One region of the Pseudomonas sp. E315 genome, then DNA from elsewhere that is predicted to be linked to it. Evidence: riboswitches for the same ligand, from Rfam matches in the RefSeq annotation. Region 1 holds a riboswitch; the other holds the start of a gene.
The links. A riboswitch is a leader RNA that binds a small molecule or an ion and turns the genes downstream of it on or off. The one in region 1 is predicted to bind cobalamin.

Region 1 (7,687 bases):
CGTGACGGCGCTCTTAACTCGCCCAAAGTCGAAGCAATTTTTGGGGTGCATGTGATGGCGGGCTACCCAACCGGTCATCTGTATTACAAGGCTGGCACCGTGCTCAACAGCAGCGATGCGTTTCGCATCACGTTAAAGGGTCAGCAAACCCACGGTTCTGCGCCTTGGAGCGGGGCCGACCCAGTGGTCGCCAGCGCAGCAGTGATTGGTGGTTTGCAAACGCTGGTTAGCCGCCGCGCCGATTTGAGTCAAGGCATGGGCGTGATCAGTGTCGGCACCGTTAATGGCGGTTCGGCGGCGAACATTATTCCTGAAACAGTGGAAATGACGGGCACCATTCGCAGTAACAGCGTGGCAATCCGCGACACCCTACTCAAGGACATGCCACCACTGGTGCAAGGCATCTCCAGCGCTTATGGGACTGAAGCCAAACTGGTTGTGGCAAACGTTGCCCCTGTCACCACCAATGACCCGAGCCTGACCCAAGCCATGATCCCGGCTCTGGAACTCGCCGCACCGGGTAAGGTAGAACAACTGCCGGCCTCGCTGTCACCCAGTGAAGACTTTTCGTATTACGCCCAAAAAGTGCCGGGTTTATTTGTGTTTCTCGGCGCCACGCCTGCAGGCGAGGACATGAGCAAAGTACCGAACAACCACAGCCCGTACTTCTCCGTCGACGACGCCACGCTGGCCACTGGGGTCAAAGCACATGTTCAATTCGTTATGAACTACCCCCGCAAGCCTTGATTGATTAGCGGTCCACGCCCCACTCAACACTGAACTGTTGATTGAGAATGTTTCGCAGAGGGATGACAGAGCCAGCAATGATGTTATAAAGTAACCAAACCTAAGCGCCTTCTAGCCTGTGATCCCTCAATGACATCCGCTATTGCACCCTCCCCCTCAAGCCAGCGCCTGCTATCCATCGATGCCCTGCGGGGCTTGGTGATTTTGTTGATGCTGCTGGACCACGCTCGCGAGACGTTCTTTTTGCATCGTCAGGTAAGCGACCCAATGGCCATAGACAGCACTGAACCTGTTCTGTTTTTCAGCCGTGTCCTTGCCCACCTTTGCGCCCCTGTGTTCGTGCTGCTCACGGGGTTGTCTGCTTATCTGTATGGCGAAAAATATCAAGGCACGCGTGATGTCTCGACGTTCCTGTTCAAACGTGGCCTGTTTTTAGTGGTTCTGGAGTTCACGTTGGTCAACTTCGCCTGGACGTCACAATTCCCGCCCAGCGTGGTTTATCTGCAAGTGATCTGGGCTATTGGCGTGAGCATGATCGCCCTGGCTGCATTGGTCTGGTTACCGCGAGCAGTGCTTTTGGTACTCGCCATTGCCATCATCGCGGGGCACAACCTGCTAGATACGCTGCACTTTCCTGTTGATTCGGCGATGCATGTGCCGTGGGCCATTTTGCATGATCGTGGCTGGATCGAATTCGGCAACAGCCTGCGTTTACGCACCTCGTACCCGGTATTGCCGTGGATCGGCGTGATAGCACTCGGTTATTGCATTGGGCCGTGGTTCGCCCGCGCAGCGTCTGGCGCTATGCGCCAACGCAATGTGTTACGTGCAGGCATCGGCGCATTGATGGGGTTTGTGGCACTGCGTTTACTCAACGGATATGGCGAGGCGCCGTGGGTGGAACATGACACCGTTACACACACCTTGATGAGCTTTTTCAACATCACCAAGTACCCGCCTTCGCTGCTGTTTTTGGCGTTGACCTTGGGCGTTGGCCTGCTGTTGTTACTGGTTTTTGAGCGCGTTCAACAGCGCCAATGGATCAGCACATTAGCCATTTTTGGTGCCGCGCCGATGTTCTTCTACTTGGTGCACCTGTATGCACTCAAAGTGCTGTATCTGGCGAGCGTGGCGATGTTTGGCTTGAATCAGGTCAGCCACTTTGGTTTCGACAGCATGGGCGCCGTGTGGCTAACCGCCGTTGTACTGGCTGTTGCGCTTTACCTGCCGGTGCGCTGGTTCGCTGCGTTAAAAGCTCGTCGTCGGGATATATCGTGGCTTAAATACTTGTGACCCGGACATTCTTCTCCTCGGGCTGGCGTATTTCGACTAACATGCCGCCGCCGGTCCCCAAACGGGATTAAAAGGGAATCCGAGGCGCTCACTGAGCACCAAACGGAACTGCCCCCGCAACTGTAGATGCCGAGCTTGCTCCTCAACGCCACTGGGTTCACCCCCGGGAAGGCTGGAGCCAGGCGCCGACGCATCAGTCAGGAGACCTGCCGGCCGATACAAACAAACTAACCGGCGGGGTGTCCGGGAAGGCATCTTTGCTGTGCGCGTCACTCAGGTGGCGGGCCTGTACTGTATTGATCGCAGTGCTCAATGATGTGTTTCCAGACCGTACACCCGCTGTGTACGATCAAAAGGAAATTGCATCATGTTGCTGACCCGCATCGTCACCCTTGTCACCGGTCTGGGCTTGTCTGCCTTGGCTCATGCAGCCCCGACTCACTACCCACTGACCCTCGAAAACTGCGGTGCCCCGTTGACCTTTGAGCACGCGCCCGCTCGCGCCGTGACCATTGGCCAGGCCGGGACTGAAATGCTGTATGCCCTGGGTTTGGGTGACAAGCTGGTTGGCACCTCTCTGTGGTTCAACAATGTGTCGGCCCAATACAAGGCGCAAAACGACAAGGTAGAACGTCTCGCCGATAACGATCCCAGTTTTGAAGCCGTGATTGGTAAGCGGCCTGAGCTGGTGGCTGTACAGCTGGAGTGGATGGTCGGCCCGCAAGGTGTGGTGGGCACGCGCGAGCAGTTTCATGAGCTGAAAATCCCGACTTACCTGATGCCTTCCGACTGTGAAGGCAAAGACAATCTAGTGGGCGCTGATGGCACCCGTTTGCAGCCGTTCAGTATTGACAGCATTTACAAAAGCATTAGCCAGCTTGCAGAGATTTTTGACGTGCAGGCCCGCGGCCAACAGCTAAATGCGCAGCTTAAAGCCCGTCTTGAACAATCCATTGCCTCGCTCAAGGGTAAAGACCTGACGCACACCAGCGCCCTATTTTGGTTCTCCAGCGCTGACCTGGATATCGACCCCTATGTCGCAGGGCGTAAGGGCATTGCCGACTTTATGCTCAACACCCTTGGTGTGCGCAACGTCGTGCAGTCCGATGAAGAATGGCCAACCGTGGGCTGGGAAACACTGGCCAAAGCCAACCCGACATTCTTGGTAATCGCACGCATGGATCGCCGTCGCTTCCCGGCGGATGACTACGAGAAAAAGCTCGAATTCCTGCGCACTGACCCCGTGACCCGCAACATGGATGCGGTTAAAAACAACCGCATCATCATTCTCGATGCTGATGCCATGCAGGCCAGCTTGCGGATGTTCGAAGGTTTTGAAACCTTGGCCACCGCCATCAATCACTACGAACAGCCAAAATGACATCACGGTTGATGCTCACACTGCTGGCCTGTATCGCGTTGCTGTTGGCGGTGCTGGCGGGCGTTGCCATTGGTGAAACGCCGATTAAACCCGGCGTGGTGTTACAGGTGCTGGCCAATAAACTATGGGCCGCCGGGCATGTGCTGGACCCTATCGACGAAGGCATCGTCTGGAACTACCGCCTGACTCGGGCCTTGGTGGCAGCCGCCTGCGGTGCAGGGCTGGCCACATGTGGCGTGATTTTGCAGGCCTTGCTGCGTAATCCGTTGGCGGACCCATACCTGTTGGGTATTTCTGCCGGGGCTTCGACGGGTGCCGTTTTGGTGGCGTTGCTGGGGCTGGGGGCCGGCGCCATTTCGCTGTCGGTCGGGGCCTTTTTCGGTGCTGTCGCCGCCTTCGCTTTAGTGTTGCTGTTGGCCCGCATCAGTGGGCCAGCCAGCGGCACGGGTCAGATCATTCTGGCGGGCATTGCTGGCTCGCAGTTATTCAACGCGATCACTGCATTTTTGATCACCAAGTCGGCCAGTTCCGAACAGGCCCGCGGGATCATGTTTTGGCTGCTGGGTAACCTCAGTGGTGTGCGCTGGCCTTCGGTAGGGCTGGCAATCCCCGTTACATTGGCCGGTTTGGCGGTGTGCCTGTGGCATCGGCGGGCACTGGATGCGTTTACTTTTGGTGCCGATTCAGCGGCGTCACTCGGTATCCCGGTGCGCCGAGTGCAGTTTGTGCTCATCAGCTGTGCAGCGCTGGTAACCGCAGTGATGGTGTCGATCGTCGGCTCTATCGGTTTTGTCGGGCTGGTGATCCCCCATGCGGCCCGATTATTACTGGGCACTGGTCATGCGCGCCTGTTGCCAGCCAGTGCCTTGGGCGGCGCGCTTTTTCTGATTATTGCGGACATCCTCTCGCGCACCTTGATCAAAGGTCAGGTGATACCCGTTGGCGTGGTGACTGCGTTAGTGGGTGCGCCCGTTTTTGCGTTGATCCTGATCAGCCGGAGAAGCGCTCGATGACAGCCACTCATGACGTGATGCTCAGTTGTAACGCCCTGAGCTACAAAGTGCGTGAGACAGCGTTGTTACACCATATCGACTTAAGCGTTAAACGCGGCGAAACACTGGGCATTGTCGGGCCCAACGGGTCGGGCAAATCGACGCTACTCAAACTGCTGGCCAATTTGCGGCCGCCCTCGTGTGGCGAGGTGGTGCTTGACGGGCGGCGGCTTAGATCAATGACGCAACGCACCATTGCGCAAACGCTGGCCGTGGTTGAACAACAGGCTGACACCCATGACGCTATTAGCGTGTTCGATGCCGTCGCCTTGGGTCGCACGCCCTGGCTCTCGGCGTTAAGGCCGTGGTCGCGCAATGACGATGCCATCGTTGAACAAGCATTGTGTGATGTGGACGCAACGCACCTGCGCAAACGCAGTTGGCGCAGCTTGTCGGGGGGTGAGCGCCAGCGTGTACACATCGCCCGCGCGCTGGCCCAACGTCCGCAAATCCTGTTACTGGATGAGCCCACCAACCACTTGGACATCCAGCACCAGTTAGCCATTTTGAAAACCGTACAAGCCTTGCCTGTCACGACTTTGATTGCGCTGCACGACCTCAATCAGGCGCTGAGCTGTGATCGCTTGGCGGTGCTTGAACGCGGGCATCTTGTGGCGCTGGGCAAACCGCTTGAAGTGCTCACCCCGCAGCGCTTGCAGAGCACCTTCGGGGTACAGGCCCACTACTTGATAGACCCTTTTGACGGGGCGCAGATTCTGCGATTTCGCTCCTCTTAAAAGATTTTATGGATAGCCAAACATGCGTAGTTCATCCCTGACGTTACTGCTGACCACCGCGCTGCTGTGCGCCTGCGCGCAGGCGCAAACCCATGAAGTGAAGATGCTCACCCGCAGCGCCACTGCTGGCATGGTGTATGAACCGACCTACTTGCACATCGCCCCCGGTGACACGGTCAAATTCATCCCCACCCAGAGCGGGCACAACGCCGCTACCCTGCCCGGCCTGCTGCCTGAAGGCGCAACGGCATTCAAGGGCAAGATCAACCAAGAGACCGAACAGACCTTCAACGTGCCGGGGCTCTACGGCATTCAGTGCATTCCACACCTGGCAATGGGCATGGTCATGTTGATTCAGGTCGGCGAGCCGTCGGCACAGGCCGCGCAACTGCCCGCTACGCTGCCCAAGCGCGCACTGGACCGTTTGCAGGCAGCGCTTGACCAGCAACAGGCCACAAAATGAAGGCTGTTCGATCCTGCTCCGCCATCTTCCTCGTTCTCGCCAGCCCGATAAGCTTGGCCGACTCGGCTCAAGAACAGGCCAATGGCTTTGTTGAAGACAGCACATGGAGCGTGCTCAACCGCACGGTCTACGACAACCGCGAGTACCGCCACGGCGCCAGCAACAGTGGCGCACGTAATGCGTACAAGCCGAAGTCTGAGCGCAATGGTTATGCCGAAGAATGGGCCTACGGCCTGATGGGCACTGTGCAGTCCGGCTTCACTCAAGGCCTTGTCGGCGTCGGGGTCGATGCCCACACCTACCTGGCCCTGAAACTGGACAGCGGCGGCGGACGTGCTGGTAAAGCCCGCCTGCTTGGGCTCGATAACGATGGCTATCCCAAGGACCATTACGGCCGAGGTGGCGCAGCCATCAAACTGCGCCTGTCCAACACGGTCGTGTCTTACGGCGAACAGCGTGTTAAGACCCCCGTATTCAGCTCATCCGACAGTCGCCTGCTGCCAGAAACCGCAACCGGCGTGTTTGTAACCAGTAGCGAATTAAGCACGTTGAAAATGGTCGCGGGGCACTTCACCGAAAGCACAGACCGCAACGCCAGCAGTCACGATCAAGGCTTCGTGGTCAATTATTCCAATGGGCCAAAGGGCGATGCCTTCGACCTCGCAGGCATGGTCTACACCCCAAGCAAAAGTCTCAGCGCCAGCCTTTACACGTCACGCTACGAAGACACCTGGAACCAACATTACTTAGGCGCTATATACAACCAGAACATGGGGGGCAATCGTTCGCTGTCGTTTAACTTCAACCTTTATCGCACCACTGATGACGGCAAGGCACTGTCGGGCACTATTAACAACACCACCTGGAGCCTGATGAGCACTTACGCTCAAGGCCCGCACAATATCAGCCTCGGTTACCAGAAAGTGCATGGCGACACGCCGTTCGACTATGTGACCCGTGGCGCGATTTTTATCACCAATGCGGTGCAACTGTCTGACTTCAACGCGCCGAACGAGCAATCATGGCAAGCGCGCTACGACTTGGACATGACGCCCTGGAGCTTACCGGGTCTGGTGTTCAGCGCTGCTTATGTGCGCGGCAGCCAAATCGACGGTAACCGCGTCGATCCCAAAGGGGGTTATGCCTATCTGGGTTACGGCAAAAATGGCAAACACTGGGAACGGGATCTGGAAGCGCGCTATGTGGTGCAAAGCGGCACCGCCAAGGGCACTATCGTTTCGTTGCGTCATAACGTCCATCGCGGTAATACCGCGCAGGCAGAGTTAGACACTGACCAACTACGTCTGGCCGTTGAGTACCCACTGACCGGACGCTTTTAAGGGGGGATTAACGCAAGCTGCACGTCATATGCGTGGTTTGCCAGATGGGCTCAGCCTCAACGTCCACCACCGCAAAGCCTTGTCGGCGCCAAAAATCAATGGCTCCGGGCAGGAACGGATGCGTGTGCAGGTACAACAGCTCTACCTGCGCCTCAAGCGCCAGCGCCTTCAAGGCGCGATACAGCGCAGCGGCAACACCCGAACGCCGAAATGAAGGCAACACAAACAGACGCACGACCTCCATCACCTTGAGCCCGTGGTAATCAAGCTGCGCAAAACGATGGTCATAAGGCAGATACCCCACTGCCGCAATGAGCTGCCCGTCATGGCGGGCCAGTAGAAAGCGCCCTTCGCCATCAAGGTACGTCGATGCAAAATGCGCCAAATCGGCGGGTAAACCGCTGGCACTCAGCTTAGGAAACAGCTCCGCCCGGGCCTGCATGACAAATTCCACCATCTCTGGAATATCGGCATGGCTGGCGCGGTAAAGGTTCAAGAGCTGATTCATGAGCGCTTATTGAGCGTGCATCGCACCGTGGTCGTGCTTGTCCATATGGTGCATGTGCATGCTGTTCAAGGCGCGGGCCTGAGCCTTGACTTCAATCGACTCTTTCACCCCTTTGTTGTCTTCAACAATCAGGGTCAGCGGTACTTGGTCGCCCTCTTTAACTTGG
Region 2 (7,687 bases), on a different contig from region 1:
CCCCATCAATGCCATTGCCTGAGCAATGTCATCGCCGCCGGTACGCATGGTCGCCGTGCCCCAGACCGATAAGCCCAATTGGCGCAGGTGATCGCCGTGGTCTTGTAAATGGCGTTCCAAAATCAGGGAGGCCGACTGAAACCCGATACGCCAGGCCGTGGTGGTCGGCAGGTTGCGCACGTCCACCGAAAAGAAGTTGCGCCCGGTCGGTAATACATCCAAACGCCCGCGACTGGGTGCGCCACTTGGCCCGGCAGGTACAAACCGCCCGCTCAGCGCATCGAGCAAGCCTTGCATTTCTGCCGGGCCGCAGGCGTCCAGACGCGGCGCGACAAGTTCAACCAAGGCGGTAAAAATAGACCGAACCTCAGCCCACTGCTCACCCTCGGGCAACTGCAGGTTGCCAGCCAACGCCTGCTCAATAAGCTGCGCGGCGTACAGCTCCAAACGCTCGCGCGTATCGCCAGCCGTGCGCCATAAGGCTGTATCCACCGCCTGCAAGGGCGAAGGTTGAGGCCCGACCCAAGGCTCGGCCAAGGCACAATCCAGCGGATCAAAACCCAACTCAAAGGCTTTGGCCAACGCCCTCAGCACACTGGATTGCGCACCGCGCCCGTCACCACGAGGGATGCGCAACAGTGCCAGCAAGGTGTCGATTCGCAAACGCCCAGCGGGCGATTCACCAAAAATGTGCAGCCCATCGCGGATTTGCGACTCTTTGAGGTCACACAAATAGGTGTCCAGCCGTGGCAGCCAAATGGCCGCATCGGCATCGCTGTCGAGTTGTTCGTCGAGTTGCAGTTCGCGGTCAATGTGGGTCTCACGCACCAATTGCAAAATGTCGCGTTGCAACTCGCGGGCCCGACGCGGATCAAGCAACTGTGCTTCGTAATACTCGTCAGCCAGCAGCTCCAGATGACGCAGTGGGCCGTAGGTTTCGGCCCGTGTCAGCGGCGGCATCAAGTGATCGATGATCACTGCTTGAGTCCGGCGTTTAGCCTGAGCGCCCTCACCCGGGTCATTAACGATGAAGGGATAAACGTTAGGCATCGGACCCAAAATTGCGTCAGGCCAGCACTGCTCTGACAGACCCACGCCTTTGCCAGGCAACCATTCCAGATTGCCGTGTTTGCCCACATGCACCAGGGCGTGTGCGCCATAGGTGTGACGCAGCCAAAAGTAAAACGCCAGATACCCGTGGGGTGGCACCAGATCCGGGTCGTGGTAAACCGCACTGGCATCCACTTGATAACCCCGTGCTGGCTGAATGCCCACAAAGGTCAGGCCAAACCGCAGGCCCGCAATCATCATTCGGGCGCTGCGGTACATCGGGTCAGCGTCAGGTAGGCCCCAACGCTCAATCACAGCGTCACGGTTGGCTTGGGGCAATTGATTAAACATCAGCCAATAGTCATCCAGCGCCAGGCTTTGCTGACAGGGGCGTAAATCAAGGCTTTCAAGGTCGTTGGTTACACCACCCAACAGCGCTTGAATCAATCCCGTGCCGCTTTGAGGTAACTCGCCATCGACGGGGTAACCTTGCCCCTGTAAAGCCTGCAAAATATTCAGCGCGGCGGCTGGGGTGTCCAGCCCCACTCCGTTACCAATACGACCATCGCGGGTTGGGTAATTGGCCAAAATCAATGCAATGCGTTTTTGTGGGTTTGGCACACGGGCCAGCTCTACCCAACGCCGCGCCAGCTCGGCCACAAAGTCCATTCGTTCGGGTTGCGGGCGATAACACACCACGTCCGACTGGCTGCGTTCACTGCGCCAGGCCAGATCCTTGAAGCTGATCGGCCGGCTGATGATTCGCCCATCCAGCTCAGGCAAGGCAATGTGCATCGCCAGATCTCGCGGCCCCAAGCCTTGCTCACTCGTACGCCAGCCGGCTTCGTTGTCTTGGGCGCAAATGGCCTGAATGACAGGAATATTGCGTCGAAACGGACGCAAATGTGGTGCTTCTGGGCTGGACTGGGCAAAGCCTGTGGTATTGAGAATGACCCCGGCGTCGACTTCATCCAGCACGTCCTGAACCATCGCCAGGCAACCCGGCTCTTTAAGACTGGCCACCGCAATCGGCAGTGGATTAAGGCCAGCGGCCTGCAAGCGTTGGCAAAACACATCCACAAAAGCAGTATTGGCGGCCTGCAAGTGCGAGCGATAAAACAACAGCGCCGCCACCGGTTGGCCAGCCTGCCAATCGGCTTGCCAGTGCCGCAGTGAAGGGTTTGAGTGCTGAGGGTGATAAATCGCCGTGCGTGGCAATGTCTGCGGTTCAACCCACGGGTAATCGCGCCCCAACCATTGGCTCGCGACACAGCGATACAGTTGCAGTGCATTGTGTCGCCCGCCTTGGCGCAAAAAATGCCAAAGCCGTGCAGCCTGCTCAGCAGGCACTGTGCTCAGCGCGCTGAGTTCCGGGTCGGGGCGATCATCGCCGGGCACCAGAATCAACGTCACGCCGCGCTCTGCCAATTGCACCAAACGCTCAATGCCGTAACGCCAATAGCCAATGCCGCCGTGCAACGACAACAGAATCACTTTGGCGTGCTGCAACACCTGATCGACATACAAATCGACCGAGGCATGGTTTTGCACCTGCATCGGGTTGGCCAGACGCAGGCTTGGATAATCTTCAGGCAACTGCTGCGCTGCTTCAGCCAGCAGTGCCAGGCTTGAATCACCACTGCACAGGATCACCAGCTCAGCGGGGGTTTGGCCTAAGTCGGCTATGTTGTCGTCCGATACAAAGCCACCGGGCTGGGTCCTGAGCAAGTGCATGGTTTAGGCGCTCAACGCGGTGCGCAGAGTGGACTCAAGCAGCGCCGCATCCAGATCCTGACCGATCAGCACCAAACGCGTGGTGCGGGGCTCTTCTGCGCGCCACGCGCGGTCAAAGTGCTTGTCGAAACGCGTGCCCACACCTTGAATCAGCAACCGCATCGGTTTACCCGGGATGGCAGCAAAGCCTTTGACCCGCAGAATGCCGTGCTTGACCACCAGTTGAGTCAACGCGTCCATCAATAGCTGCTCTTGCGCCTCAGGCAGCTCAATGGAAATCGAATCAAACGCATCATGGTCGTGATCGTCGTGGTCATCATCGCCATCGTGGTGATGGTCGTGGTGGCTGTGACGGCTGTCGATGTGTTCTTCAGAACTGGCACCCAGGCCCAGCAATACGTCCAGCGGCAAACGACCGCTGCTGGCCTCGATAACTTTCACCGCAGGCGGCAGCTCTTCGGCCACTTCGGCACGTACCTTGGCCAGATCATCAGGGCTGATCAGATCGGCCTTGTTCAGAATGACCAGGTCAGCGCTGGACAGTTGATCAGCGAACAACTCATGCAGAGGCGACTCATGATCCAGATTTGGGTCAAGTTTGCGCTGGGCATCCACTTGATCCGGGAATGCTGCAAAGGTGCCTGCGGCCACAGCCGGGCTGTCGACCACTGTAATCACTGCGTCTACAGTGCATGCGCTGCGGATTTCTGGCCACTGGAACGCTTGAACCAGCGGCTTTGGCAGGGCCAGACCCGAGGTTTCGATCAGGATGTGGTCGATATCGCCACGGCGCGCAACCAGTTCACGCATCACCGGGAAGAATTCTTCCTGAACGGTGCAGCACAAGCAGCCATTGGCCAGCTCATAGACGCGACCATTGGCTTCTTCTTCGGTGCAGCCGATGGAACACTGTTTGAGAATCTCGCCGTCAATGCCCAGCTCGCCGAACTCGTTGACGATGACCGCAATGCGACGGCCCTGTGCGTTGTCCAGCATGTGGCGCAGCAGGGTGGTTTTGCCCGAACCGAGAAAGCCGGTAACGATAGTGACGGGGATTTTGGCCAGTGTTTTCATCGGATGCCCTTTGGCAAAGCGGCGGGCATACGGGACGACTGTCGCAGGCATTCGCGCGCGAGATCTCGCCACCGGATCACCCCGCCCGGTTGAAGTAAAAATCTGTTACGAGGCAGGTCTCCTGGCTTACGGCCTGGGCGTCAGCTAAAAGCTGAGCCCTGCCCGGCGCCTTCCCGCCGAATGGGCAGTGGCATTGCAGGGCAATTGAACCGTTTACAGTTGCGGGGGCAGCCGCGGCATACCGCGTTCCCTTCTTAGCTTCGCGTTGCGAAGAACCTCGAACGCGCAAGGCTACGCAGTGCGTTGTAGCAGGTCAATGTCAGGCGTGCAGGTGTGTGTGCTTTAATTGCCGCCTTTTTAGTACGTCCCAAGGAACTCCCCATGTCGTCCCCTCGCCCAACCCGCGTTCTGATCATTGGTTACGTGTGGCCCGAGCCACGCTCATCGGCGGCGGGTGGGCACATGATGCAAATCATCGAGAGTTTTTTGCAGCAAGGCTGGCAGATCACCTTCAGCAGCCCTGCTGGCATCGGCGAGCACAAGGCCGACTTGGCCTCACTGGGCATTGATGAAGTCACCATTGAGCTTAATAACAGCAGTTTTGACACCTTTATCAGTGAACTGGCCCCGGACGTGGTGTTATTCGACCGCTTCATGATGGAAGAGCAGTTCGGCTGGCGCGTCGAAAAGCACTGCCCACACGCTCTGCGCATCTTGGAAACTTCTGACTTGCAAAGCCTGCGCGATGCTCGCCAGCAGCAACTTAAAGCCCGGCTCAAACACACCGCTGAACAGGACGACTTCAGCAGCCTGTTCGCCCCGGCCCCACGCGAAACCTTTGAACAGATGGCTGGCACCGATCTGGCGCAGCGGGAAATCGCGGCTATTTATCGCAGTGATTTGAACTTAATGATTTCTGAATACGAAATCGACTTGTTGGTTGAGCAGTTCCACGTACCAAAATCGCTGCTGCACTGGTGCCCCCTGATGGTGGATCGCGTGCCTGACACATTCGTGCCCTACGAGCAGCGCCAGCATTTTTTAAGCATCGGTAACTTTCGCCACGCCCCTAACTGGGACGCGGTGTTGTGGATGAAAACCCATATCTGGCCATTGATTCGTCAACAACTGCCCGGCGCACAACTGCATATCTATGGTGCCTACACCCCGCCAAAAGCCACGGCGTTGCACAACCCGGCACAAGGCTTTCATGTGCTGAACTGGGCTGAAGATGCGCTGGCCGTGATGAGCAATGCTCGGGTCTGCATGGCGCCGTTGCGCTTTGGCGCGGGCATTAAAGGCAAAATTGCCGACGCCATGCTCTGCGGCACACCGAACGTGACCACGCCTGTTGGCGCCGAAGGCATGCACGGCGACCTGCCGTGGGCCGGTGCCATTGAGCAAAGTGCCAGTGCCATTGCGGCGGCCGCTGTTCAGTTGTATCAAAACTCGCAGGCGTGGCATCAAGCTCAGCAGCACGGGCAAGCCCTCCTCACTGCGCGCTACCTGCAAAGCCAACACGGCCCTGCGCTGATAGAGCGAATCGAAGCCTGTCGCGCCGAACTTGAGCACCATCGGCGCAACAACTTCACTGGCGCCATGCTGCGCCATCACCAGCACAAAAGTACGCAGTACATGTCGCAGTGGATCGAAGCGAAAAACCGTAACGTTTAATGTCCAGCATCAACCCTTAAATTTCGGAAGTGGCTGACAGCCGTACCGCTGCCGTTCGATTAAGTTCGTCCTCTGGAATCGTGTGGCCACTTAAGGCCCTGCTCCACAGGACGCATGACATGCTCAAAACCTTACTGGCCTGTACGTGTTTTTTTCTGCTGTTGGTCTGTGACGCATTAGCGGGCGTGCCCATTCGCTTCTGGGACAGCCCGCAGTACGGGGGCAACAGCTTTAATCGACTGCCGCCGACACTGGGCTACTTCAAGGCGTTGAAAGGTTACGGCGCCACATGGGTGCGCTTGTCGTATGACAAATGGCAGCCGCAGCAACGGGACTTTCTGCTGGGCAGTGCTGATCGCTACACGGGACTGATGCCCGCTGATTTAGCCACACTCAACGCCACACTAGACCGAGCGCACGCTGCTGGGCTCAAGGTGGTCATTACACCTCTGTCTCTGCCTGGCATGCGCTGGGCGCAAAACAACAACAATCGGTTTGATGATCGGTTATGGCAAGACAAAGCCTACTGGGAGCAAGCCGCGCAGTTTTGGCAAGATCTGGCCTCAGAGCTTAAAAATCATCCAGCCGTAGCGGCTTACAACCTCATCAATGAGCCCGCCCCCGAGCGCCAAGGCCAATTGGCAGAACACGCCACAGCACAAGCCATGCAGGCCTGGTACGCCCAGCACGCACAAACAGCCCGCGACTTGCCGGCTTTTTATAACCAGTTGATTAAAGCCATTCGTGAAGTCGACCCAAACACACCGATCATGGTGGATGCTGGCTGGTATGGCGCGGCAGATGCGTTTGAGTACTGGCCAAAGCGACTCAATGATTCAAAGGTGCTGTACAGCGTGCATATGTACGAGCCCTATGCCGCGACCAGCGCACCCAACATGAAACGCGCAAAGCCTTATCGCTACCCCGGCATGGTGCCGTTTGCAGGCCAAGAGCGTTTATGGAACAAGGCTCAAGTGGCGTCTTACCTTCAACAGCCCTTGCAATGGGCTAACAGACAACAACTTGCGCGCAATCGCTTAGTGGTGGGTGAGTTCGGCTGCATGCGCAGGTTAGCGGGTTGCCAGCAATACCTTGAAGATGTGCTGAGCACGCTGGATAAGGCACAAGTTCACTGGGCTTTTTACAGTTTTCGAGAAGACAGCTGGGATGGCATGGACTATGAGCTAGGCACGGCCAAAGTTCCTTGGGCCTATTGGCAGGCCATTGAGCGCCAGCAACCCGACCCACTGCCCCGCACAGCCACACCTGCGTTTGAACCCATTCGCGCACGGCTGGCCGCCGATAAAACTCAGCCAAACCAGCCTTAACCCGCAGACGGCACCAAACGTCGACGCAGCAAATACGTGTCCATGATCCAGCCTTTACGTTGACGGGCCGCTTGGCGTGCGAGCTTGATCTGCTCACACACATCAGCCAATTTGCCTGCGATCAAAATCTCGTCCTCAGTGCCGATGTACGCGCCCCAGTAAATATCGAGATCTTCACCAACGAATGCCTGAAACGCACACTGTGCGTCGAGCATCACGACAACATTGTCCAAATCATCTGCCACCAGACGTCGCCCTGTGGTGATGCGAATGGGCTGCCCAATGCCATTGAGTGGTATTCGATGCCTTGCCGCCAGTGCCTGCGCACTGCTGATACCGGGTATTACCTGATAGTCGAAACCTGAACAGCCATTGGCCTGCACCCGATCAAGAATGCGCAAGGTGCTGTCATATAACCCAGGCTCCCCCCACAACAAAAAAGCGCCGCACTCACCGTCGGCCATTTCGTTGTCGATCAGATGGGCAAACAGCTCTGCGCGCTGCTCGTGCCAGTTCTCAACCCCTTGGGTGTAAGACGGTGAAGCGCTATCACGCAGCGGGTCGCAGGCTTGTACCACCCGGTATTTGGGCTCACGGATGTAACGCTTACACATTTCAAGGCGTAACCGCACCAGGTCTTCAGTGGGCTGGCCCTTGTCCAGCACAAAGAACACCGAGGCGCGGTTCATCGCGTTGATCGCCTGCACAGTCAAGTGCTCGGGGTCACCTGCGCCAATGCCGATCAGTAACAGTGTTTTCATCGTGTTTATCCTCAGGGGCTGACAGGGAGTTTAGGCCCTGTCACACGACAAAACGCTGAACTGCGC

Region 2: linked by a shared signal. The riboswitch ahead of cobW (cobalamin biosynthesis protein CobW) and the one ahead of ACZRJQ_RS03210 (ABC transporter substrate-binding protein) in region 1 are both predicted to bind cobalamin.

Annotation. Positions count from the first base shown of each region.
Region 1 covers NZ_JBUZPJ010000001.1:691,323-699,009, reverse strand. The annotation lists gene ACZRJQ_RS03220 (amidohydrolase) at 1-747, shown strand, start outside; gene ACZRJQ_RS03215 (acetyltransferase domain-containing protein) at 877-2,040, shown strand; cobalamin riboswitch at 2,075-2,268, shown strand; gene ACZRJQ_RS03210 (ABC transporter substrate-binding protein) at 2,408-3,421, shown strand; gene ACZRJQ_RS03205 (FecCD family ABC transporter permease) at 3,430-4,434, shown strand; gene ACZRJQ_RS03200 (ABC transporter ATP-binding protein) at 4,431-5,210, shown strand; gene ACZRJQ_RS03195 (pseudoazurin) at 5,233-5,673, shown strand; gene ACZRJQ_RS03190 (OprD family porin) at 5,670-7,013, shown strand; gene ACZRJQ_RS03185 (GNAT family N-acetyltransferase) at 7,021-7,521, opposite strand; gene ACZRJQ_RS03180 (copper chaperone PCu(A)C) at 7,528-7,687, opposite strand, start outside.
Region 2 covers NZ_JBUZPJ010000012.1:148,248-155,934, forward strand. The annotation lists gene cobN (cobaltochelatase subunit CobN) at 1-2,784, opposite strand, end outside; gene cobW (cobalamin biosynthesis protein CobW) at 2,788-3,858, opposite strand; cobalamin riboswitch at 3,953-4,153, opposite strand; gene ACZRJQ_RS17095 (glycosyltransferase) at 4,240-5,532, shown strand; gene ACZRJQ_RS17100 (glycoside hydrolase family 5 protein) at 5,724-6,860, shown strand; gene cobF (precorrin-6A synthase (deacetylating)) at 6,857-7,621, opposite strand.